DNA from 2 places in the Microbacterium sp. LWO13-1.2 genome. Region 2 is predicted to be linked to the other one. Evidence: predicted binding sites of a transcription regulator. Region 2 holds the regulator's gene; the other holds the start of a gene.
The links. Region 2 encodes LexA, which represses DNA repair genes until DNA is damaged. Its sites were predicted from a motif close to TCGAACANNTGTTCGA; they were not measured.
Positions count from the first base shown of each region.

Region 1 (11,507 bases), 880 kb from region 2:
ATCGCGGGCGACGTGCTCACCGGAGCAGCACTCGGTCCCGTCTTCTCGAGTTGCAGCCCCACGTACGCGCTCATCGTCGCCGCGGTGCTGCCGGTTTCGTTCGCCGAGGGCTTGGTCTACGTGGTCGCCTACGCGGTGGGGCTGGCCGGCACCCTGCTTCTGGTGGGCCTGCTGGGCCGGCGCATGGTGCGTCGGCTCGGTTGGCTGGCCGATCCCCGCGGATGGTTCCGTCGGGTGATCGGCGTGTTGTTCGTTATCGTGGGAATCGCCGTGATCGCGGGGCTCGACAAGGCTCTGCAGACACTGATCCTGGATCTGGGCTGGTATGCCCCGATCGAACAGCTCGAGCACTGGATCGGCGGCGGTTGACCACGAGTGGAGCAAGGATCCGATGACGCAGAGCAGTGCCGTGCCCGATACGATCGTGACCTTCGCCGCGGGAGAGCTGCGAGGCGAGGCGCAGGTCGTCCTCACCGAAAGTCGTCCGGATGGCGCGGTGATCATCGTGGATGCGACGCCTTTCCACCCCGTCGATCACACCTGGCCCGATCAGCCGGGGGATACGGGTGCGCTGGTCGGCGACGCGGGTCGAGTGTCCGTCACCGAGACGGAGATGGCCGCGCGCAGCGATGAAGGCGAGTTCGCCGTCGGTGCGGAGATCCCGATCAAACGGGGGAGCGAGGGATGGAGCTGGTTCGTCGCGCATCGTATCGAGCCGACGGATGCTCCGGCATGGCTCGCCGTGGGATCGACGGTCGTTGCGGAAGTGGATGCTGCGCGTCGCGCTGCGCTCAGTCGCGGACACACGGCCTGCCATCTGGCGTCGCTCGCCTTGGATCTGGCCGTCGCTGATCTGTGGCGGAAGGACCCGGGCGTCGACGCGCTGGGCTCTCCCGATTTCGAGGGTCGAGCGAATCAGTCCAGCCGCATTGGCGATGATGGCAGCGTCGACGAGTATCGGCTCGGCAAGAGCCTGCGCAGGGCCGGATTCGATACGGAGACGTTCGCGGCGACACTGGTCGAGCGCGAGGAGCGCATCAACGCACAGCTCGCCGTGTGGGTGGCATCCGCGGCCCGCAGCCGGATCGAGGTCGATGGCCCGACCATCGTGGATCGTCGCCGGTGGCATTGCGATCTTCCCGAGGGTGAGGCTGTGATTCTGTGCGGCGGAACGCACGTAGCCTCGCTCGCGGAGTTCTCGGCCATCTCGGTGTCGCTGGATCTCAGCGATCCGCAGATGCTGGTGATGACGACGACAGCTGTGCCTGCGGCGTGAGCTCGTCCTTCGACAGGGTCATGATTTCACCGAGCTTCGCCCCGAGGCCGGCGGCGAGGACGTGTGCCTGCGCGAGCGGGATCCAGCGGCAGGTCCACGTCTGAGCCGGACCTCCGCCCTCCGGATCGGTCTCTCCGGCAACCCATGAAGCGCGAACGTCTGCCTCATCGACGCGCATCAGGAAGAAGTGTCTCCGGGCGATCTCAGACCGTGTCGGGGCGAGGTCGTAGTCCGCTGACCCGAGTGGACGAACGACGCTCCCTCGCAGTCCGGTCTCCTCGAAGAGCTCTCGCACGGCCGCATCGCCCGCTGACTCTCCGACTCGGACCGTGCCAGCAGGAACCTGCACGCCGGTCACGGTGAGCGGTAGGTCGTCGTGGGTGAACACCAGGAGGTGGTCGTCGGCCACGACGTAGCAGACCGCCTTCTCGATGATCGCTCTGCCCGGAGTCGAACGACCCCGGGTCGCGTTACCCAGTATCCGTATGACGCCGGGCTGCAAGGGAAGATCTGCCAGTGCGGATCGCTCGAACCAGCCGACTTCGACGAGTTCGTCTTCCTCGAGGATCAGCTCAGCACGAGCAGGGAGTTCGCACTCGAATGCGATCGTGGTGTATCCGACGCGGTCGCCGTTGGGATAGTCGATGATCAGGTCGGCCCCGCCGAACGCGCCGACGAGGTCGCCGACAACCGGCTCGACGCCGAGTTCTTCGAGGACCTCGCGAGCGACGGCATCCTCCGGGTTCTCCCCAGGCTCGATGCCACCGCCGATCGGGCCCCAGAGCTTCGACCCGTGCGACCGTGCCAGCAGGAACCGGTCGCCGTCACGGATGACGGCGGTGACAGCGGGGAGAAGCAGCAGATCATGGCCGATGTGCGCGCGGAGCTTGTCGACGTATGGAGACTTCGGCATGAATGCGAGCCTACGTCGCCCGCCTCAGTGCTCAGCGGACGGCGGCCTTCGTCTTCGATTTCCCGCGGGACAGGGGGAACCTCATGTCGAGGTGCGGCTCGAGATAGATCCGGCGGATCGCGACCAGGATGATGTAGCCCCCGATCCAGTAGGAGAGGAACAGCACCAGTCCGTACGAGAAGGTGAAGCTCACGAAGGTGAGGACGACGCCGATCCCGATGTACAGCCATCGCCACGCGCTGCTGATCCGGTCTCGTGCCGCCTGCTGTTCGACTGTGCGGTCCTCCAATGAATCGACGCGGTTGCTCAGATCAGCGTCGTCGATCACGGTGAACAGCTCTCGCACTGAGACGTGCAGCGCTTCGGCGACAAGGGACAGCGTTTCCAGGCTCGCGTCTTGTCCTGCTTCCAGCCGCTGAACGGTGCGGAGGCCGACGCCGCTCTCGTTCGCGAGCCGTTCCTGCGTCCAGCCCTGCGTCTGGCGGAGTTCGATGATTCGTGTCGTGTTCATGGAAATCATGCTCGTTCAGCTCCTGCCGCCATGGCCACGTCATCGACCCGCCACTGTGCCGTCACTTTGCCGCCAGTCACCCGCCAGTCACCCGCCAGTCAACGAGGCAGGTCACCAGGACCATCTTTCGGGAGGGCGAACTCCACTTCTCCGCGCGCGATGTCGGCGCGCACCAGTCGCAGTGAGATCGCATCGCCGGGCGCTGCGCCTGCGGGGACCGGAGCGGATGCCGTCACCACAGGGTCCGCGATCTGGATCGTCGCTCGATCCTCCCGCAGCTCGATCACCGTCGCTTGGATCACGGACCCGACCAAGGGCGTCAGCAGCGCGGCTTCGACGCAGTTGATCGTCGCGTTGTTCAGCTGCGACACGCGCTGCCCGGATGCCTGCATCAGGGCGGGCAGCTCGTCGAGCGACTCCCGTGCCCAGTCGGGGACATCTTTCCCGTTCGAGACGGCGAGGCAGATCGTCAGTACCCAGCGGTCGACGAGACGCCGCAGCGGTGCCGTGGCGTGCGCATAGGGGGCGGCGATCGCGGCTTGCTCGGCATCCGTCGGCGATGTGCCGTCGAACGGCAGATATCCGGCACCGCGGAACAGCATGGCGGCCGCTTCGAGCACCGACAGGGTCATCGGATCGTTCCGGTCCAGTGCGCGGAGGTACTCGCCGTAGGTGCCCGTGGTCCATGGGCGACCGAGCGCCTCGGTCTGTCGGCGGAAGGATTCGAACGATTTCTCATCGGGTTCTGGCATCGTGCGCAGGATTCCGACGCCGGCTTCCAGCATCAGAGAGGCTGCGGCCATCCCGGTCATCAGCGAGAGCTGGGCGTTCCACTCCTCGACCGGCAGCGGGCGGCGCCGTTCGATGGCGTATCGGCCGGCAGGGTCCCGAACGACCTCGTCGTCCGGAAGATTCAGGCTCGCGCCACCGCGCAGACGTTCCTGCTCCAGGCGCAGCGCACCGATTTCCGGGAGGAGCGAGGCCGGCCCCTCTTCGCCGCGGTCCAGCGATTGCTGGGTGGAGACGTAGTCCAGCTGCACGCGTGAGCGGATGAGTGCGCGCTCGAGCCGGAAATCGGTGACGACGCCGGCACTGTCGAGCTCGAACGTCCATACCAGCGCGGGTCGGTCGGCTTCGGGCAGCAGGGAGATCCGGTCCTCGCTGAGGACGGGCGGATGCAGGGGGATCCTGCCGTCCGCGGCGTACAGCGTCTGGCCGCGCCGGCGTGCTTCGGTATCCACCCCTCCGCCCGGCGTGATGAAGCCGGGCACGTCTGCGATCGCGTACATCACGGTGTAGCCGGAGCCGTGGCGCTCGAGGTGAAACGCCTGATCCAGATCGCGCGCGCCCAGGGGATCGAGGGTTGCGAAGGGGATGTCGCGCAAGTCGAGTTCCGGTATCGGTGCCGTCGCGGCTTCGGCCTCAGCGAGAACGGATGCCGGGAACTCCACAGGCGCATCCAGCGACTCGCGCAGCGTCGCGAGCGCCGCCGCCAGCTCGGTCTGTGCGGCGGAGGGAGCGACATGTGATCGGCGTTGAGGCATGAAACCCACACTATGTGCCCCGACGATATGCCCTGGCGAAGCGCGCGAATGCGCGACTCGGCGTCAGAAGGGTGGTGGGGTGTCGTCTTCGGTGAAGGTGACGGTGTTCTGGGGTGGGGGTCGGTCGAGGTAGACCTTGCCGGTAGGGCTGGTCCAGGCGTAGACCCCGGTGTCGAGTTGTTCGACGTGCCACGGGGTGTGGTGTTTGAGGACGTGGTGTCGGCGGCAGAGGTCGCCGAGATTCTCTAAGGTGGTCGCGCCGCCGAGGGCGGCGTCTTGATGATGGTCGATGTCGCAGTCTCGGGCGGGGAGTCCGCAGGTCGGGAATCGGCAGCGTTGATCGCGTGCTTTCAGGTGCCGCGTCAGGTGCGCACTGGGCCGGTAGCGGTCCACGGCGAGGAGGTTCCCGGTGATCGGGTGGGTGAGGATGCGATCCCACCCGGATGCCGCCCCGGCAAGTTCTTTCGCGGTGGCGGTGTCGATCGGGACCCGCCCGTCCAACTCCGCCGGGGTGGTCCCGGTGCCGATCAGTGTCGTGACGGGGACGGTCACGGATACGTGGGCGGTGATGGTGGCGAGGAGCCCGTCGGGGGTGTCGTGACCGGCGGGTGCCCCGGTGAGGAGGAGGTCGAGGGCGAGGTCGCTGCGGAGTTGATCGATCGTGCGTGGATCGGCGGCATCCTCGTTGTCGCCGCCGGGAGCACCCTGCACGCCTTTCGCCATGCCGGTGATCCGGTCGAACGCGCCGTGCACGAGCGCGGCCGGGCCAACCAGCCCGAACTCCGCCTGCCCATCCGCCCGGTCTTTCATCCACGCGCCGCGCCGGTCGCGGGCATCCTGGTGGCGCTCATCGATCGACCGCGGTTGGAAGCGTTCGGCGACCCGGCGGGCCATCCGGGCCACCCGGTTCGGGGACTCCGTCTCCGCGAACCCGAACATCTGCTCCGCATACGCATCCCGATCCGCAGCATCGTCCAGGTGTGCGCCGGCGTCGATGATCACTCGGGCGTGTGAGGCACTGATCCGCCCCGCACCCTGCGCCTGCCACACCGACGGGAACTGCTCCACCAGAAACGAGGCTTCCGCCATCCGCCGTTGCACCGTCCGGTCGCTGACCCGCAACGCCGCACCCATCTCCGCCGCGACCGTCCGCAACGCCATGTCCCCGAAATCCTCATGCCCGCCCTGCTGGGCGACGTCGAGCGCGAACCGCGACCCGAGAGCGAGAAGACCATCCCGCGCCGCCTGCAGGCTGCTGATCGTGCGCTCGATCTCGACGACAGAATCAGTGAGCGCGCCCAGCGTCGCCACCTGCTCCACTGTCGCATCCATCAACGCCGTCATAACCCCAGTACACCAGGGGCCACCGACATTCCAACCCCAGATCAGCGCCAGGAAATAGCTCATTAGACCACGGCTGTATAACGACCCGAATTCGACGAGAACGAGTGTTCCGGAACCGCGTTTCGACGCGCTGCAGTCCGTCTTGCGAGACCGTCACCCGTCGCCCGTCACCCGTCTCACCGTCTCGCATTGCGCGTCGGCCACACGAGTTGGTCATAACGATCGTCTGTGGCGCGATCGAGAGGCACGGGCACGGCTGCGGCTCGATAGCGCCTGGGATTCACGCGGGACCGATCGACTTGGCGCGCACCGGACCGTTCGCGCCGGCCTTCGTCTTGTGCCTGTACGGCATCAGGGAGAGTCCGTCGGATAGTACGGCTAGCGAGCCTCGTCAGCCCAGGCCGGCCAGGAGTCGCGACGGGCATCAAGATCGATGCCGCGAAGACGGATCAAGCAGACACGGCCCGCCGATCTCGTCACCGCCCAGAGACTGTGAGAGCGACCATTTGCGCGCGTGGAGATCCAGTCCAGCACCTCGGAGATGTCGGTCTCCGAGAGCTCCCATTCCTCTTTTGTGCCAGCATCATCAGCCCAGAAATACACACGGTAGCTCGGATCGTCGACTTGAGACGTCTGGTCCCTTGGGTCGGTCGGACGCGCTCGCATGCAGCGACTCTAACTTGACTAGGGCGAGCGGTTAACGGCATCCAGGAAAAACACTCACTGAGATAGAGAATGTGAGTTCCCGAACGGCGATTCAACTTACGCCCCGCGGCGCGTCCGTTTGAGGACCATTTGAGATCGCCGTACCCAGATCAGGCCGAAGCCGGGCGCGTGCGCGCTCGTACGTGCATCCGCTCCCCGTGCTTGCCGAACAAACTGAGGATCTCGACGGGTCCTGCGCCGGTCGAGCCGAACCAGTGCAGGTTCTTGGTGTCGAACTCCGCGACTTCACCGGGGCCCATCACGACGTCGTGGTCACCGAGGATGAGTCGGAGCCGACCGTCCAAGACGTAGATCCACTCGTAGCCGGTGTGCGTGCGAAGCACCGGTTGCCGGTCCGTTGCGGGGATGGTGATCTTGAACGCCTGCGGTTCGCCCTTCGAAGCAGACAATCGAGTGAGAGTTCTTCCGTCCGCTCGCGTCGCTCGCGGCGTCACGCGAGGATCATCGACGCGAGGGGAGCGGACGATCTCGTCGAACGGCACCGACAGGGCTGCGACGACCGGAAGCAGGAGCTCAAGGCTCGGTCGGCGCTGGCCTGATTCGAGACGGGAGAGTGTGCTCTTGGAGATGCCGGTCTCCACCGCCAGTTCCTCGAGCGTCATGCCTCTCTTCTGGCGCGCCTGGCGAAGCCTCGGAGCGACTTGGCTGAGTTCGGTCTCGATGCGTTGCGTCGTGCTCACCCGTCGAGCAAAGCACGCCGTTCCACTTTCGGCAACAGGATTCCCGACTTCAGGGTGAGCGCGGCCAGTCTGGCCGTATGAACACAAACGATCGCCACGACGTCATCATCATCGGGGGCGGAGCGGCTGGCCTCAGCGCGGGACTCGTGCTCGCCAGAGCGCAGGTGGATGTGCTGTTGATCGACGGCGGGAAACAGCGGAATGCGCCGGCGCCTCACATGCACGGCTTCGTCTCTCGCGACGGCCTCTCGCCCGCCGAGTTTCTCGCGGCGGGCGGTGACGAACTGGCACGGTACGGCGCATCCGTTCGCCATGCCGACGTGACGAGGATCGATCGTGAAAGCGACGGGACCTTCGTCGTTTCGACAGAGACGCGTAGCGAGAAAACGCGGGCGATCATGATCGCCACGGGTCTCGTCGATGAGCTGCCCGACCTCCCCGGGGTGCGTGAGCGGTGGGGCACCCTCGTGCATCACTGCCCGTACTGCCACGGCCATGAGGTCCTGGGGCGGAATATCGCCGTCGTCGGCGGGGTTATCCGCGAGATGTCCATCAAGCAGGCGGCGTTGCTGCGCAGTTACAGCGACCGCGTCTCGTTCATCACGAACGGAATCGAACTCTCCGAGACGGAGCGGCATCGACTCGCATCGTTCGGCGTGCAGGTGGTGGACGGAACCGTGTCTCATCTGCCGGGTGATGATGGGGGCTTGGATGGGATCGCCCTCACCGATGGTGAGGTCGTCGACTGTGACGCGGTGTTCATCGCACCGCGTCAACGCCCACGCGACGGACTCCTGCGAACCCTCGGCTGCGACGTCGACGACACCAGTGGACTCATCCGCACGGACGGCTTCGGCCACACCAGCGTCCCCGGCATCTGGGCTGCGGGCAACGTCGTCACCCCCACAGCTCAGGTCATCACCGCAGCGGGTGCCGGAAGCGCCGCCGCCATCGCCATCAACGGATGGCTTCTGCAACTGAATCTCGACGCCGCCGCCGCGGCGTGAACTCCGACAACCACCGAAAGGCCCCCATGTCCCAGTCTGCCCCCACCGAGATCGCGCCCCCGGTCGACGCCCCACGCCCGCCGTCCGTGCATGTACGGGCGATCATCACCTGGCTCGCCATCTTCCCGCTCGTCACCCTCGGCTTCTTCGCCATCGCGCCCTTCGCCGAGGGGTGGCACCCCGTGCTCCGCGCGTTCGTCCTGACGATCGTCGTCGTTCCGCTGGCCGTCTATCTCGTCGTGCCGCAGCTCATGCGCGCGTATGGCGCGCTGGTCCGCCGGGCACGCCGCTGACCGCCGGCTGAAGGCCGACGACCGCAGACCGAGGCCGCCGGCCGAAGACCGGTCATCCACCCCGCAACCCGCCGAGCCGCGTTAGCGTTGACGCATGACCACAGCATCCAAAGCTCAGGCCCTTGTCGGACTCTATGAGGCACCAGAGATCCTCCGTGTCATCAACGTGTGGGATGTCGTGTCGGCGCGAGCCGTCGCCGGCCTTCCCGAGACCACGGCGATCGCCACGGCGGGCCACGGAATCGCCGCGACCTTCGGATACGCCGACGGCAGCATTCCGCGCGACATCATGCTCGACATGGTCGGCCGTATCGCTGCGGCCGTGGAGTTCCCGGTGACGGCCGACCTCGACGACGGCTACGGTGACGCGGGGGAGACCACACGCCTGGCGATCGCCGCAGGAGTCGTCGGTGCGAACATCGAGGATCGCCTCAAGCCGCTGGACGAATCCGTGGCGAACGTCGAAGCGGTCGTCAAGGCAGCAGAGGCCGAGGGTGTTCCCTTCGTGCTCAACGCCCGCACCGACGCCTTCGTCCGCGCGGGGCATCGCCCGATCGAGGAGAGCATCGCCGACGCGATCCAGCGCGGACGTGCCTACCTCGACGCCGGTGCGACCTGCATCTTCGTGCCGGGTCTGCTCGACGCGAACGTGACCCGCCAGCTCGTCGACGGCATCGGGGAGCGAAAGATCAGCGTGATCGGAGTCCCCGGCGCTCTCGCTGCATCCGCGTACGAAACGCTCGGAGTGGCGCGGATCTCGTTCGGTCCGCTTCCGCAACGCGTCGCCCTGACCGCTCTTCAGGACTTGGCCTCGAGCCTGTACGCAGGCGGCGTCGTGCCCACAGGGCTCCCCGCGCTCAACTGAGCTACGGCTGCTCCGCACTCAACGAGGACGGGTGCCACGGGTCACTAGACTTGGCCCGTGGTCACTCGTCTTTCGAACTTCTTCCTCCGTACGCTCCGCGAAGATCCCGCCGACGCGGAGGTCACCAGCCACCGTCTGCTCGTGCGCGCCGGCTACATCCGTCGCGCCGCGCCCGGCGTCTTCACGTGGCTTCCGCTGGGGCTGAAGGTCAAGGCGAAGATCGAGAGCATCGTCCGTGATGAGATGGCGAATGCCGGTGCGCAGGAAGTGCATTTTCCCGCGCTGCTGCCCCGCGATCCCTACGAACAGTCCGGCCGGTGGGAGTCCTACGGCGACGGCATCTTCCGTCTGCAGGACCGCAAGGGCGCCGACTACCTGCTCGCGCCGACCCACGAGGAGATGTTCACCCTCCTGGTGAAGGACCTCTACTCCTCCTACAAGGATCTGCCGCTGACGATCTATCAGATCCAGGACAAGTACCGCGACGAGGCGCGCCCCCGCGCCGGTCTGCTGCGCGGGCGCGAATTCACGATGAAGGATGCCTACTCGTTCGATGCATCGGATGCCGGGCTCGAGGTCAGCTACCAGTCTCAGCGCGATGCCTACGAGCGGATCTTCCAGCGGCTCGGCCTCGAATACGTGATCGTCGCGGCCGACAACGGTCTGATGGGCGGCGCGCGCAGCGAGGAGTTCCTGCACCCGACTCCCGTCGGTGAAGACACCTTCGTGCGTTCTGCCGGCGGCTACGCCGCCAACGTCGAGGCCTTCACGACAGCCGTGCCTGACGCGATCGCCTTCGACGCGGATGCCGCGCCGGTGATCTTCGACTCCCCGAACACTCCCACGATCGACACCCTGGTCGCGCACTGCAACGCGAACCTCGAGGGGGAGTACACCGCGGCAGACACGCTGAAGAATGTCGTGCTCGCCCTCACCCATGTCGACGGCACGCGTGAGCTGGTGATCGTCGGTATCCCCGGCGACCGAGAGGTCGACGAGAAGCGAGCCGAGGTCGCCTTCGCTCCCGCAGAGGTCTCCACCGCCAACGAAGACGATTTCGAGAACAACCCGCTCCTGGTCAAGGGCTACATCGGTCCGTGGTCGCTGACCGGCGCCGTGCTCGGCGAGGAGTCCGCCACCGGAATCCGCTACCTCGTGGACCCCCGCGTCTCCGAGGGGACGAGCTGGATCACCGGCGCGAACATGGACGAGAAGCACGCGCACTCGGTCATCGCCGGCCGCGATTTCGTCGCCGACGGCATCATCGAGATCGCGAACGTCCGCGCCGGCGACCCGGCCCCCGACGGATCGGGTCCGGTCGAGCTCGCCCGTGGCATGGAGATCGGCCACGTCTTCCAGCTCGGACGCTTCTTCGCCGAGACGCTGGGCCTGAAGGTCCTGAACGAGAACGGCAAGCTGGTCACCGTCACGATGGGTTCGTACGGAATTGGCGTCACCCGCATCCTCGCGATCATCGCCGAGCTGCACAACGATGACAAGGGCCTCATCTGGCCGGCGTCCGTCGCCCCGTTCGATGTGCACGTGGTCGCCGCAGGGCGCGATCAGGTCGCATTCGACGTCGCGGAGGGCATCGCGGCCCAGCTCGAGTCGGCGGGCCTCGACGTGCTCTACGACGACCGCCCCAAGGTCTCGCCCGGCGTGAAGTTCGGCGATGCGGAGCTCGTCGGCGTACCGAAGATCGTCATCGTCGGACGAGGTGCCGCAGACGGCCAGGTCGAGCTGTGGGATCGCAGCACCGGCGAGCGGGAGACCGTGTCGGTCGCCGAGGCTGTCGCCGGGCTCTCGGCGCGCTGAGGGCGAGACCCTCGGCATCGCGCCGAGGGTCTGCGGGTCGCTCGCTCCTGTCGCCGGAGGACGTGACAGGCTGGGGTCATGAGCGACGCGCTGACCTCGGATGCCCTGGATGCTGAACTTGCGAAGGTCCTGGACGAAGCAGGAATCCGCACCAACCGGTCCCTGATCACCAGGATTCTGCGCAGCGGAGTGCTGCTCGGCCAGGACGGCACATCGCGCCTCGACCTGAAGATCGCGTCGGCCGCGCTCGCGGAGATGCGCGATGCGTTCCGCCTGTTCCAGCCGTACTCGAAGATCCCCAAGGTGACGGTGTTCGGCTCTGCGCGCACGCGGCACGACGATCCGCTCTACGAGCAGGCTCGAGGTGTCGCTTCCGCCCTCGCAGACCAGGGGTGGATGGTGGTCACCGGAGCCGGTCCTGGGATCATGCAGGCGGCCGCCGAAGGTGCAGGCACGGAGCGCGCCATCGGAGTGTCGATCCGTCTCCCGTTCGAGGAGAAGCCCTCGGACGTGATGGCGGATGACTCGCACAT
Region 1 covers NZ_CP151634.1:3,419,157-3,430,663, reverse strand. Annotated here, with positions in the region: gene MRBLWO13_RS16480 (cytochrome c biogenesis protein CcdA) at 1-369, shown strand, start outside; gene MRBLWO13_RS16475 (hypothetical protein) at 392-1,276, shown strand; gene MRBLWO13_RS16470 (NUDIX domain-containing protein) at 1,224-2,189, opposite strand; gene MRBLWO13_RS16465 (helix-turn-helix transcriptional regulator) at 2,221-2,700, opposite strand; gene MRBLWO13_RS16460 (RNB domain-containing ribonuclease) at 2,799-4,244, opposite strand; gene MRBLWO13_RS16455 (DUF222 domain-containing protein) at 4,308-5,588, opposite strand; gene MRBLWO13_RS16450 (XRE family transcriptional regulator) at 6,404-6,994, opposite strand; gene MRBLWO13_RS16445 (NAD(P)/FAD-dependent oxidoreductase) at 7,072-8,001, shown strand; gene MRBLWO13_RS16440 (hypothetical protein) at 8,028-8,294, shown strand; gene MRBLWO13_RS16435 (isocitrate lyase/phosphoenolpyruvate mutase family protein) at 8,389-9,159, shown strand; gene MRBLWO13_RS16430 (proline--tRNA ligase) at 9,217-10,974, shown strand; gene MRBLWO13_RS16425 (TIGR00730 family Rossman fold protein) at 11,053-11,507, shown strand, end outside.
Region 1: a site for LexA is predicted at 5,685-5,700, ahead of MRBLWO13_RS16455 (DUF222 domain-containing protein). Genes of this name have one in related genera too.

Region 2 (11,507 bases):
GATGCGGGAAGACGCCAGAGGGCGCCCTCCCGAAGGAGAGCGCCCTCTGATCTGAGTCGCGTGCGCGACGGAAGAGCTGCTTACGCGGCCGACTTCGGTGCGTTGACGTCGGAAGGCAGAGCCTTCTTAGCCGTCTCGATGAGAGACGTGAACGTCGCTGCGTCGTTGACCGCGAGGTCGGCGAGCATACGACGGTCGACCGTGACGCCCGCGAGGCCGAGGCCCTGGATGAAACGGTTGTAGGTCATGCCGTTCTGGCGTGCAGCGGCGTTGATGCGCTGGATCCACAGGCGGCGGAAGTCGCCCTTGCGCTTGCGGCGATCCCGGTACGAGTAGACCAGGGAGTGGATGACCTGTTCCTTGGCCTTGCGGTACAGGCGCGAACGCTGACCACGGTAGCCGGAGGCGCGCTCGAGGATGACGCGACGCTTCTTGTGGGCGTTTACCGCCCGCTTTACTCTTGCCATGACTTCTTCCTATTCCTGCGTTCGGGCGCGTCAGCGACCGAGAAGCTTCTTCGCGACCTTGGTGTCGGCCTTCGAGAGCACCTGGTCCTGGTTCAGACGACGGGTGCGACGGCTCGACTTGTGCTCGAGGTTGTGACGCATCCCGGCCTGCTGCTTCTTCAGCTTGCCGCTGCCGGTGATCTTGAAGCGCTTCTTAGCACCCGAGTGGGTCTTCTGCTTCGGCATCTTCTCTTCCTTCGTATGGCGCCTTCTCAGGCGACGTTGTCAACCCGCAATGCGGGAGTCTTGTGGGCGGGCCTCAGCCCGCGGCATCCTCGACGACGGCGGGAGCATCTGCTTCGCTCTTCGCTTCACGCGTGGCCTGCTTGTTCGCAGCGCGCTGCGCGTCGCGAACAGCGTTCTGCTCCTGCTTCGCCTCGGACTTGCTCTTCAGCGGAGCCACGACCATGACCATGTTGCGACCGTCGATGGTCGGGTTCGACTCGACCGTGCCGAGCTCGGCGACGTCCTCGGCGAACTTGCGCAGCAAGCGCACACCCTGCTCGGGACGCGACTGCTCGCGACCGCGGAACAGGATCATTGCCTTGACCTTGTCTCCGGCCTTGAGGAAGCCCTCGGCGCGCTTGAGCTTGGTCGTGTAATCGTGCGCCTCGATCTTCAGACGGAAGCGGACTTCCTTGAGGATCGTGTTCGCCTGGTTGCGGCGAGCTTCCTTTTCCTTCTGGGCGGCCTCGTACTTGAACTTGCCGTAGTCCATGATCTTGACCACAGGCGGCTTCGAGTTCGGGGCGACCTCGACGAGATCGAGGTCAGCTTCCTGCGCAAGGCGCAACGCCGCCTCGATGCGGACGACGCCGATCTGCTCACCCGCGGGGCCGACGAGGCGAACCTCGGGGACGCGGATGCGCTCATTAGTGCGGGGATCGCTGATAGGTGCTCCTTAGACGATGCGATTCGGCCTCCGCGATGCTTTCTGCATCACGGGCGAATTCGGAATCGTCCCCCACCCACCGGCATTCAGATACCGGCTTCGCACCCTGACATCGGACAGGTTTCCTCGCGGATCTGACCGAACTACCGGACGGAGCCGGCGGAGTGCTCGACCCGGTAGCCTGGAACGGCAAGCGCGGGTGGGAAGTGAATCCTCTTTCGTACCGGAGCATTTACGCTCCGGAGCCCGACAAAGTCTAACAGAAGGCAAGGCGAAGTGACGACTCAGGGTCAGGACCAGGCAGATCGCGAGCGCGAAGAGCGCTGGGCACGGCAGGAGGAGGCAGCGTCTTCCGCCACGAGGGACATTGCCGATGTCCCAGCCGTCGAAGTGATCACGACAGCCGCCGTGCACTTGATGAGTGCCGCCGCCGTCAAGGTCGGCCTGGCGCACGACCCGGATGCCGAGCTCGATCTCGATGAGGCGCGCAAGCTCATCAACGCCCTCGCCGGACTCATCACCGCCGGCGCCCCGGAGATCAGCGATATGCACGCGCGGTCGCTCCGCGACGGCCTCCGGTCGCTGCAGCTCGCATTCCGCGAAGCATCCGTCATCCCCGACCCGATCGGCAAGGGGCCCGGCGAGAAGTGGACGGGCCCGGTCAACTAGCCGGCAGTCAGGCGCTGCGGCGGAGCTTGACGGTGAGGGAGTCCGCGAGGACGGCGATGCGATCGTCGGAGGCCCAGCGCTGCGCCAGTCGGTCGAGCACGGCGTCGAGAACCTCACGCTCCAGGCCGTCGACGAGCTCGAGGATCACGATGAGCTCGGGTCCCCGCAGGCGCGCGTCGGGGTCGCCGGCAGCGACAGCGACATCGATCACCGCGAGTTCGTGCCCGATGCTCTCCTGGAGAGCTGCGAAGACCTCCGGCGACAGGAAGCTCGGCTCCCAGGCGTGCCCCTGCGCGATCGCCCAGACTGCCGGGCGACGGATGACGAACTCGGTGTCGGATGTGGGGTCCAGCACGATCAGGTCAGTGTCCTCTGCGGACGCTGCCAGGGCCGCACGCACGGCTTCGACCGGGATCGGCCGCGCCGTGGCATCCCACTTCGACATCGCCGCGACCGAGGAGAACACCGGCTGCACACGACGGCCGTCGGGAGCAGCCACCGTCACGATCGACAGTTCCTGCGTCTTGTCGACCGTCAAGCCGTTCGGGGCGATGCCCTCCTCGCCTTTCTCGGCGACGAGCGGGATGAGAACACGCGCATTTCGGAAGGCATCGACGACCTCAGCCTGACTCCCCTGCCCCGCGCGGAAGCGCAGCAGGGCATCGAGCAGCACGGGATCGGCGGAACCGTCGTCGGCGGCGTGCGGATTCGCCTCGAAGCTGCGCCCCTCCCAGGGGACGCCTGCCGAATCGCCGGCCGCGCCCGGTGCTGCCGAATCGCCGGCCGCGCCCGAGCCGTGATCGCAGGCGCCGTCAGTCTCCTGCGACATCCAGCGCCTCAGCCAGCGTGAAGGCGCCGGCATAGAGGGCCTTGCCGACGATGGCGCCTTCGACGCCCAACGGCACCAGTTCGCGGAGGGCCGCGATGTCATCGAGGCTGGAGATACCACCCGAGGCGACGACGGGCTTCGGAGTGCGCGCCACGACCTCGCGGAGAAGTTCGAGGTTCGGGCCGCGCAGTGTGCCGTCCTTGGTGACGTCGGTCACGACGTAGCGGCTGCAGCCGGCCTCCTCGAGACGGTCGAGCACCTCCCAGAGGTCGCCGCCCTCCTTGGTCCAGCCGCGCGCCGCAAGCGTCGTACCGCGCACGTCAAGGCCGACGGCGATCGCCTCGCCGTAACGTCCGATGACGTCGGCGGCCCACTCGGGGTTCTCCAGCGCTGCGGTGCCCAGGTTGATGCGCGTCGCCCCGCTCTCCAGGGCCGCTTCCAGCGTGGCGTCGTCACGGATGCCGCCGGAGAGCTCGACGTTCACGTTGCGGAACTGCTTGATCACCTTGCGCAGGATCGGCGTGTTGCTGCCGCGACCGAAGGCCGCATCCAGGTCGACCAGGTGGATCCACTTCGCACCCTGCGCGACCCACTCCCCTGCGGCGTCCAGCGGGTCGCCGTAGTTGGTCTCGGTGCCGGCTTCGCCCTGCGTCAGACGCACGGCCTTACCGCCGGCGACGTCGACTGCGGGGAGCAGGGTGAGAGTGGGAGTTGACGCGAAGTCGTTCATGTCGTCCTCAGGTGAAATGGAACGGCCGATTCATCGGCACGAGAATCGACACTAGTCCGACGCCGGGACCGGTTCAAATGGGGCGATACCGATCGACACAAGGCAAGAGGGTAGCCTCGTGTGCAACCGTGTTCGATTCGGGGAGGGCGATGAACGATGGCCAACGATTCTGATCTGCGCGGAGTCGGTCCGCTGCGACGTGGCAACCCCGAACCCGTGAACGTGCCTGAAGCGGTCTCCGCCGAACCCGTGTTCGAAGAGCGCGTCCATGAGGAGCCGCTCCCCGCGGGCCTCCTCTTCGACGTGCCGATCACCGCCGGCGAGGTTCCGCGGGTGGCAGCGACGCCGAGCGCTGCACCGTTGATCACGGCACCGGAGCGCGAGCTCGAAGTCGCCTCAGAACCCGCGCCCTCACGCCGCACGCAGCGGGACCGCGCGGAGCGGCCGTCGTTCCTGCATCAGGAGCGGCGCGAGGAGCCGGCCCGCCGCGGCGCACGGGGCGCGCTGAATCGTCTCGGGTTCTCGCTGCGTCCGAGCGCCGCCGAGCAGGCGGTCCGTGACGACGAGCACGCTGTCAGCCAGCACTGGCCAGGCCCGCGGACCGTCGCGGTCGTGAACGGCAAGGGCGGCGCCGGGAAGACGCCGACAACAGTGCTCCTCTCGGCGGTCTTCGCCCAGTACGGAGGCGCCGGCGTCCTGGCATGGGACAACAATCAGACCAGGGGCACCCTCGGCTGGCGCACGGAAAGCGGCCCGCACGATCGCACGCTCCTCGAACTCCTGCCCGAGACGGAGCGGCTGCTCGGTGCGCGCGGTCAGTCTGCCGATCTCGCGCATTTCGTCCACCACCAGCCGCGGGAGAAGTACGACGTCCTGCGCTCCAAGCCGATCAGGCTCGCCCACGAGAACCGACTCAACCCCGACGACGTCGACGCGATCCACGCCGTCGCTGCCAAGTTCTATCGCCTGATCATCATCGATTCGGGCAACGACGAGTCCGATCCGATGTGGCTGCGGATGATCGATCGCGCCGACCAGATCGTGGTGGCGACGACCACTCGAGACGACCACGCAGAAGCCGGAGCACTCCTGCTGGAGGCGCTCGAGGAGCGCGATGCGCGGTCAGCGCAGCTGGCCCGACAGTCGGTGGTCGTGGTGACGCAGGCCGATCCCAAGGCATCGCAGGCAGACGTCGATCAGATCGTGGACGGGTACGGGTCTCTTGCACGCGAAGTCGTGACCATCCCGTTCGACCGTGGGATCGTGGACGGCGCGCTCAAGCTGGGTGCGCTGGATCCGGTCACGAAGCGGGCCTGGCTGTCGGCCGCGGCAGCCGTCGCCCGCGGACTCTGACAGCAACGGAACCGTTCGTCGCCAGGCCGGACTGCGATCAGGTCAGCGACTGCACCCAGTTGCGCAGCAGCCGGATTCCGGCCTCGCCGGACTTCTCGGGGTGGAACTGGGTCGCCGACAGCGGTCCGTTCTCCACGGCTGCGAGGAACGGATCGCCGTAGGTGGTCCACGTCAGGACCGGCTGCGGGAACGGTGGGATGACGTCGAGTTCCCAGGCCTGCGCGGCGTAGGAGTGCACGAAATAGAACCGCTCCTGTTCGATGCCCTCGAAGAGCACGCTTCCCGAACCGGGTTCGACGGTGTTCCAGCCCATGTGCGGCAATACCGGCGCGTTGAGCTCGGTCACCGCACCAGGCCACTCGCCGAGGCCCTCGGAATCCTGCCCGCGCTCGACGCCGTGCTCGAACAGCACCTGCATCCCGACGCAGATGCCCAGCACCGGACGCCCCCCGGCGAGACGTCGATCGATGATCTCGTCACCGCCGCGCGCCTTGAGCGCGTCTCGGACGGCCGCGAAGGCACCGACGCCGGGAACGACGAGGCCATCGGCCTCGAGCGCCTCTTTGCGGTCACCGGTGAGCACAGCATCCGCGCCGGCGGCGATGAGCGCCTTCACGGCAGAGTGCACGTTGCCGGACTCGTAGTCGAAGACGGCGATGCGAGGCGTGCGCGTCACAGTGCACCCTTGGTGGACGGGATGCCATCGACGAGCGGGTCGAGCGCCTTCGCCTGGCGGAACGCGCGAGCGAACGCCTTGTACTCCGCCTCGGCGATGTGGTGCGGGTCGCGCCCGCCGAGCACCCGGATGTGCACGGTGAGTCCGGCGCCGAAGGTGATCGCTTCGAAGGAGTGGCGCACGAGCGAACCGGTGAAGTGACCGCCGATGAGGTGGTGCTCGAATCCAGCCGGCTCACCGTCATGCACGAGATACGGACGCCCACTGATGTCGACCACGGCCTGCGCAAGCGCCTCGTCGAGTGGAACGAGCGCATCGCCGTACCGTGAGATGCCGGACTTGTCGCCCAGCGCCTCGGCGATCGCCTGCCCGAGGACGATGGACACGTCCTCGACGGTGTGGTGCGCGTCGATGTGGGTGTCGCCGGAGGCGCGCACGGTGAGGTCGGTGAGCGAGTGCTTCGCGAACGCGGTGAGCATGTGGTCGAAGAACGGCACGGACGTGTCGATGCGGCTCGCACCGGTGCCGTCGAGGTTCAGTTCCAGTTCGACGGTGGACTCCGACGTGCTGCGGACGCGACTGGCGGTGCGGGGGGCGCTCATGATGCTGATTCTATCGACGCGAGAGCATCCAGAAATGCGGTGCTCTCGGCCTCGGTTCCGGCGGTGACTCTCAGGTGCCCGGGGATGCCGACGTCGCGAATGAGGACACCGCGGTCGTAGAGCTGCTGCCAGGTGCGCTTGGGGTCGCTGACCCCGCCGAACAGCACGAAGTTCGACCAGGACTCGTGCGGCGTGTATCCGAGCGCCTCCAGCGTCGCAGTGATGCGATCACGCTGCTCGACGATCTCGTCGACCATGCTCAGCATGATCGCGGAGTTGCGCAGCGCGGCGACGGCCGCCGCCTGCGTGAGCGCGCTCAGGTGATACGGCAGCCGCACCAGTCGCAACGCGTCGATGAAGGCGGGGTCAGCGGCGAGATAGCCGACGCGCGCACCGGCGAAGGCGAACGCCTTGCTCATCGTTCGGGACACGGCAAGACGAGGGCGTCCTTCGAGGAGGGACAACGCGGATGCCGCCTCCTTCGGCGCGAACTCCTGATAGGCCTCATCGACGATGACGACGCCACGCGCAACCTCGTACACGGCTTCGATGACGTCGAGGCCGAGCGGTGTTCCGGTGGGGTTGTTCGGCGAACAGAGGAGGATGACGTCGGGGTCGACCTGTTCGACCTGCGCGACCGCCTCCTCCGGCGTGATCGTGTAGTCCGGCTCCCGCACCCCGGCGATCCACCGCGCACCCGTCCCCTGAGCGATCAGCGGATACATGGAGTAGGTGGGTGCGAACCCGAACGCCGTGCGCCCCGGCCCCGCAAAGGCCTGAAGGATGTGCTGCAGCACCTCATTGGAACCGTTGCCGGCCCAGATCTGATCCGCGTCCAGACCGTGGCCGAGGTACTCGGCGAATCCCTCGCGCAGGGTGGTGAACTCGCGGTCGGGGTATCGGTTCACGTCCCGCAGCGCGACGGCGATGTCGTCGAGGATGTCGCTGGCCACCTCATCGGGCACCGGGTGCGTGTTCTCGTTGACGTTGAGGGCGATCGGAAGCGGTGCCTGCGGTGCGCCGTACGGGGTGAGCCCGCGAAGATCGTCACGCAGCGGCAGGTCGTCGAGAGAGGCGGTCACCCCTCCCATGCTAGAACGCTGCGAGCCTCTGTGCTCATCCGGTGACGCCAGGTTTCCCGTCGGCTCACCGGTCCCACCGAACGTCAGTGGGAGAACTGGGCGGGAATCGCGAGTTCCTGCCCGATCTGGAGCATGCCGTCCTGCAGCAGGTTGAGTCGGGAGATCTCTCCGATGACATCGCGGGGATCGGCGTCCGGGGCGACGTCTCCGGCGATCGACCACAGGGTGTCGCCCGGCATCACCGTCACCGTCTCGAAGGTGGCGGTTGCGACGCTCTCACCCGAGGCGATCGCACCCCCACCGCTGATCGCCGCGAAGGCGATGCCGACGGCGAGCGGGAGAGCAGCGACTGCGAGGAGCAGACGACGACCGCGAACCGTCAGCCGAAGCCGCGTCGCCGGGCGTGCCGGGATGACTGCCGCATTGCTGAAGGTGATGGTGCTCATCTCTTACTCCCTGTGCTCTCGCCCCGCGAAACGGGGGAAGTTGGCGTAGCGTTCGCATTCTCGCCTCGGCCGGGAGCCGTGAATGCGAAGCTACGTTCCGAAGATATCTTCGAGTTCGAACATCTGTCAAGCGTTCTTCGAAATAGAGTTCGAGAATCGGGCGACACGCTCGAACAGATCTTCCACATCGGCCCGATTCTCGGATACGGTTTCGATAGGAACACCCCACCACGGGCCACCGACATTCGAAGAGCAGCGTCGGATTCGCCTACTGAAGGAGCACCATGAGCGAGAACTCAGCCCCCGAGTCAGAGGCACCGCGAACGCGCCGTCGGAAGAGCCTCAGCCCGAAGCAGATGGCGATCCTCGAGGTCATCCAGACGTCGATCGCCAGCCATGGTTACCCGCCGAGCATGCGCGAGATCGGCGATGCCGTCGGCCTCAAGTCGCTCTCCAGCGTCACTCATCAGCTCGGACAACTGGAGCTCAGCGGTTACCTGCGCCGCGACCCGGGCAAGACCCGCGCGATGGAGGTGCTCATCGACCTCCCCGGTCAGAGCGGCGAGAACCCTGCTGACGCGATGACACCGGTGGGCGATGCGGCGATGGTGCCTCTGGTCGGTCGTATCGCGGCCGGTGTGCCGATCACCGCCGATCAGCAGGTCGAGGAGATATTCCCGCTCCCCCGCCAACTCGTCGGCAAGGGCGATCTGTTCATGCTCAAGGTGTCCGGCGAATCGATGATCGACGCCGCGATCTGCGACGGCGACTGGGTCGTCATCCGCTCGCAGAACAGCGCGGAGAACGGCGAGATCGTCGCGGCGATGCTCGACGGTGAGGCGACCGTGAAGACGTTCCGCCAGCGCGACGGTCATACCTGGCTGCTCCCCCGCAACTCCTCCTTCGAGCCGATCCTCGGCGATGAGGCCACCGTGCTCGGCAAGGTCGTCGCGGTGCTGCGCGCGGTCTGAGCATCCGGCATCCACTCGCTGGAAACGCAAGAACCGCTCTCCCCAGGCTTCGGGGAGAGCGGTTCTTGCGTTTCAACGACGTCAGGCCGTGACGTTCACGTCCTCGCGCACGCGACGAGTGGCCTCGACGATGTTGCGCAGCGACTCGGTCGTCTCGGCGTAGCCGCGGGTCTTCAGGCCGCAGTCCGGGTTGACCCAGAGCTGACGCGTCGGGATCTCCTCGACGGCACGGCGCAGCAGCGCTTCGATCTCCGATGTGCTCGGAACGCGCGGCGAGTGGATGTCGTACACGCCAGGGCCGATGCCGTGGTCGAAGCCGACCTCGGCGATGTCGGTGACGACCTCCATGCGGCTGCGTGCCGCCTCGATCGAGGTGACATCGGCGTCGAGGGCACGGATCGCATCGATCACGACGCCGAACTCCGAGTAACAGAGGTGCGTGTGGATCTGCGTGCCAGCGGCCGCGCCACCCGTGGACAGGCGGAAAGATGCCACCGACCAGTCCAGGTATGCAGCCTGGTCGGCCTGCTTCAGCGGCAGCAGCTCGCGCAGTGCCGGCTCGTCGACCTGGATGATCTCGATGCCGGCGGTCTCGAGGTCGGCGATCTCCTCGCGGAGCGCCAGCGCGACCTGGTTGGCGGTCTCGCCCAGCGGCTGGTCGTCGCGCACGAACGACCACGCCAGGATCGTGACCGGTCCGGTGAGCATGCCCTTCATGTGCTTCACGGTCAGGGACTGCGCGTACGAGGACCAGTCGACCGTGATCGGGGCAGGACGCGACACGTCGCCCCACAGGATCGACGGGCGGGTCGCCCGCGACCCGTAGGACTGCACCCAGCCGTTCTCGGTGACCGCGAAGCCGTCGAGGTTCTCGGCGAAGTACTGCACCATGTCGTTGCGCTCCGGCTCGCCGTGCACCAGCACGTCGAGACCGAGCTCCTCCTGCAGCGAGACGACGCTGTCGATCTCGCGCCGCAGGAAGTCCTCGTAGTCCTCCTGCGGGAGCTCGCCACGCCCGTACTGCGCGCGCGCCCGGCGGATGTCGCCGGTCTGCGGGAACGAGCCGATCGTGGTGAGCGGCAGAGCCGGCAGCCCCAGCGCCTCCTGCGCCGTCTCGCGCTCCTCGTACGAGACCCGCGAGAAGTCGGCCTCGCTGAGCTCGCGCTGCCGGACCAGTCCGTCGCGGACGCCGGGTGCGCTCAGACGGTCCTCGAGTGCAGCGGATGCCGCAGCGAGCTCATCCTCGATCGCAGCGCGGCCCTGGCCGAGGCCACGGGCGAGAACGACGACCTGCTCGACCTTCTGATCCGCGAACGCGAGCCAGGAGACCAGGCGAGCGTCGAGCTTGGTCTCGTCCGCGACATTGTGCGGCACGTGCAGCAGCGAGGTCGAGGTGGATGCGGCGACCGCAGCAGCGCCGAGCCCGCGGAGGGCTTCCAGCTTGTCGTAGGCCGCCGCGAGGTCGCCGCGCCAGATGTTGTGGCCGTCGATGACGCCGCCGACGAGGGTCTTGCTCTCGAGTCCGGCAGCTGCCGTCGGCACACCGCCGCGGACGAGGTCGACGGCGATCGCCTCGACGGGCGCAGCGGCGAGCACGGGGAACACCTCGCCGAGCTCGGCGTAGGGTGCGGCGACGAGGATCGACGGACGCTCGGTCGCGCCGCCGAGCACCGCGAGCGCACGGGCTGCGGCATCGGAGAGCTGCGCGACGGATGCGGGAAGCGACTCGCTGACCAGCGCGGGCTCGTCGAGCTGCACCCATTCGGCGCCGGCATCCTTCAGGCGTGCCAGGAGCTCGACATAGACCGGGAGCAGGTCGTCGAGACGGGACAGCGGGTCAAAGCCCTCGGGGGCGTCATCCGACGCCTTGGCGAGAGCAAGCAGCGTCACCGGACCCACGACAACGGGACGGGTCACGAAGCCGGCGGCGACGCCCTCGGCCACCTCACGCACGAGGCGGTCGCTGGAGAGCGAGAAGGCCGTCTCCGGCCCGATCTCCGGCACCAGGTAGTGGTAGTTCGAGTCGAACCACTTCGTCATCTCGAGCGGCGCGCGCTCCCCCTCGCCGCGGGCGATGGTGAAGTACGCGGGCAGGCCGATCGTGCCGTCTGCAGCGCGCAGGCCCTCGAAACGGGTCGGGATCGCGCCAACCGTGACGGCGGCGTCGAGCACCTGGTCGTAGTACGAGAACGACTCGGGGATGGCGGAGTCGGTGCGGCCGAGGCCCAGTGCAGCGAGCCGCTCGCGGGTCGTAGCCCGCAGCTCTGCGGAGGTGCGCGCGAGTTCCTGCTCGTCGATGCGGCCGGCCCAGAACGACTCGATGGCCTTCTTGAGTTCGCGGCGGCGACCGATACGGGGGTAGCCGAGGATGGTTCCCTCGGGGAATGCAGTCATGGTCTTTCCTTTCGGCGGGGTCTAGTGGCGCAGGGCCGGGAGGATGCCGGCTTCTGCGAGGACGGTGAGGACGGTGTCGTGCTGGTTGAAGGCATAGAGGTGCACGCCGGGCGCGCCGCCGGCGACGACCTCGCGGGCGAGACGCGCGGCCCATTCGATCCCGATCTCGCGGCGGCCCTCGGGGGTCGGCTCGACCTCGAGCGCGATGGCGAGCTCGCTGGGCAGGTCTTCCCCGGTGAGTTCCAGCACACGGGCGAGACGCACGTGCGAAGTGATCGGCATGATGCCGGGGAGGATCGGGATCGTGACGCCGGCAGCGCGAGCGCGTTCGACGAAGGCCAGGTAGTCGTCGGCATG
Region 2 covers NZ_CP151634.1:2,537,314-2,548,820, reverse strand. Annotated here, with positions in the region: gene MRBLWO13_RS12050 (DUF2809 domain-containing protein) at 1-55, shown strand, start outside; gene rplT (50S ribosomal protein L20) at 81-467, opposite strand; gene rpmI (50S ribosomal protein L35) at 498-692, opposite strand; gene infC (translation initiation factor IF-3) at 766-1,398, opposite strand; gene MRBLWO13_RS12030 (DUF1844 domain-containing protein) at 1,675-2,067, shown strand; gene MRBLWO13_RS12025 (SseB family protein) at 2,075-2,896, opposite strand; gene priA (bifunctional 1-(5-phosphoribosyl)-5-((5-phosphoribosylamino)methylideneamino)imidazole-4-carboxamide isomerase/phosphoribosylanthranilate isomerase PriA) at 2,880-3,626, opposite strand; gene MRBLWO13_RS12015 (AAA family ATPase) at 3,783-4,979, shown strand; gene hisH (imidazole glycerol phosphate synthase subunit HisH) at 5,017-5,655, opposite strand; gene hisB (imidazoleglycerol-phosphate dehydratase HisB) at 5,652-6,257, opposite strand; gene MRBLWO13_RS12000 (histidinol-phosphate transaminase) at 6,254-7,339, opposite strand; gene MRBLWO13_RS11995 (LysM peptidoglycan-binding domain-containing protein) at 7,423-7,785, opposite strand; gene lexA (transcriptional repressor LexA) at 8,070-8,756, shown strand; gene metE (5-methyltetrahydropteroyltriglutamate--homocysteine S-methyltransferase) at 8,838-11,150, opposite strand; gene MRBLWO13_RS11980 (methylenetetrahydrofolate reductase) at 11,172-11,507, opposite strand, start outside.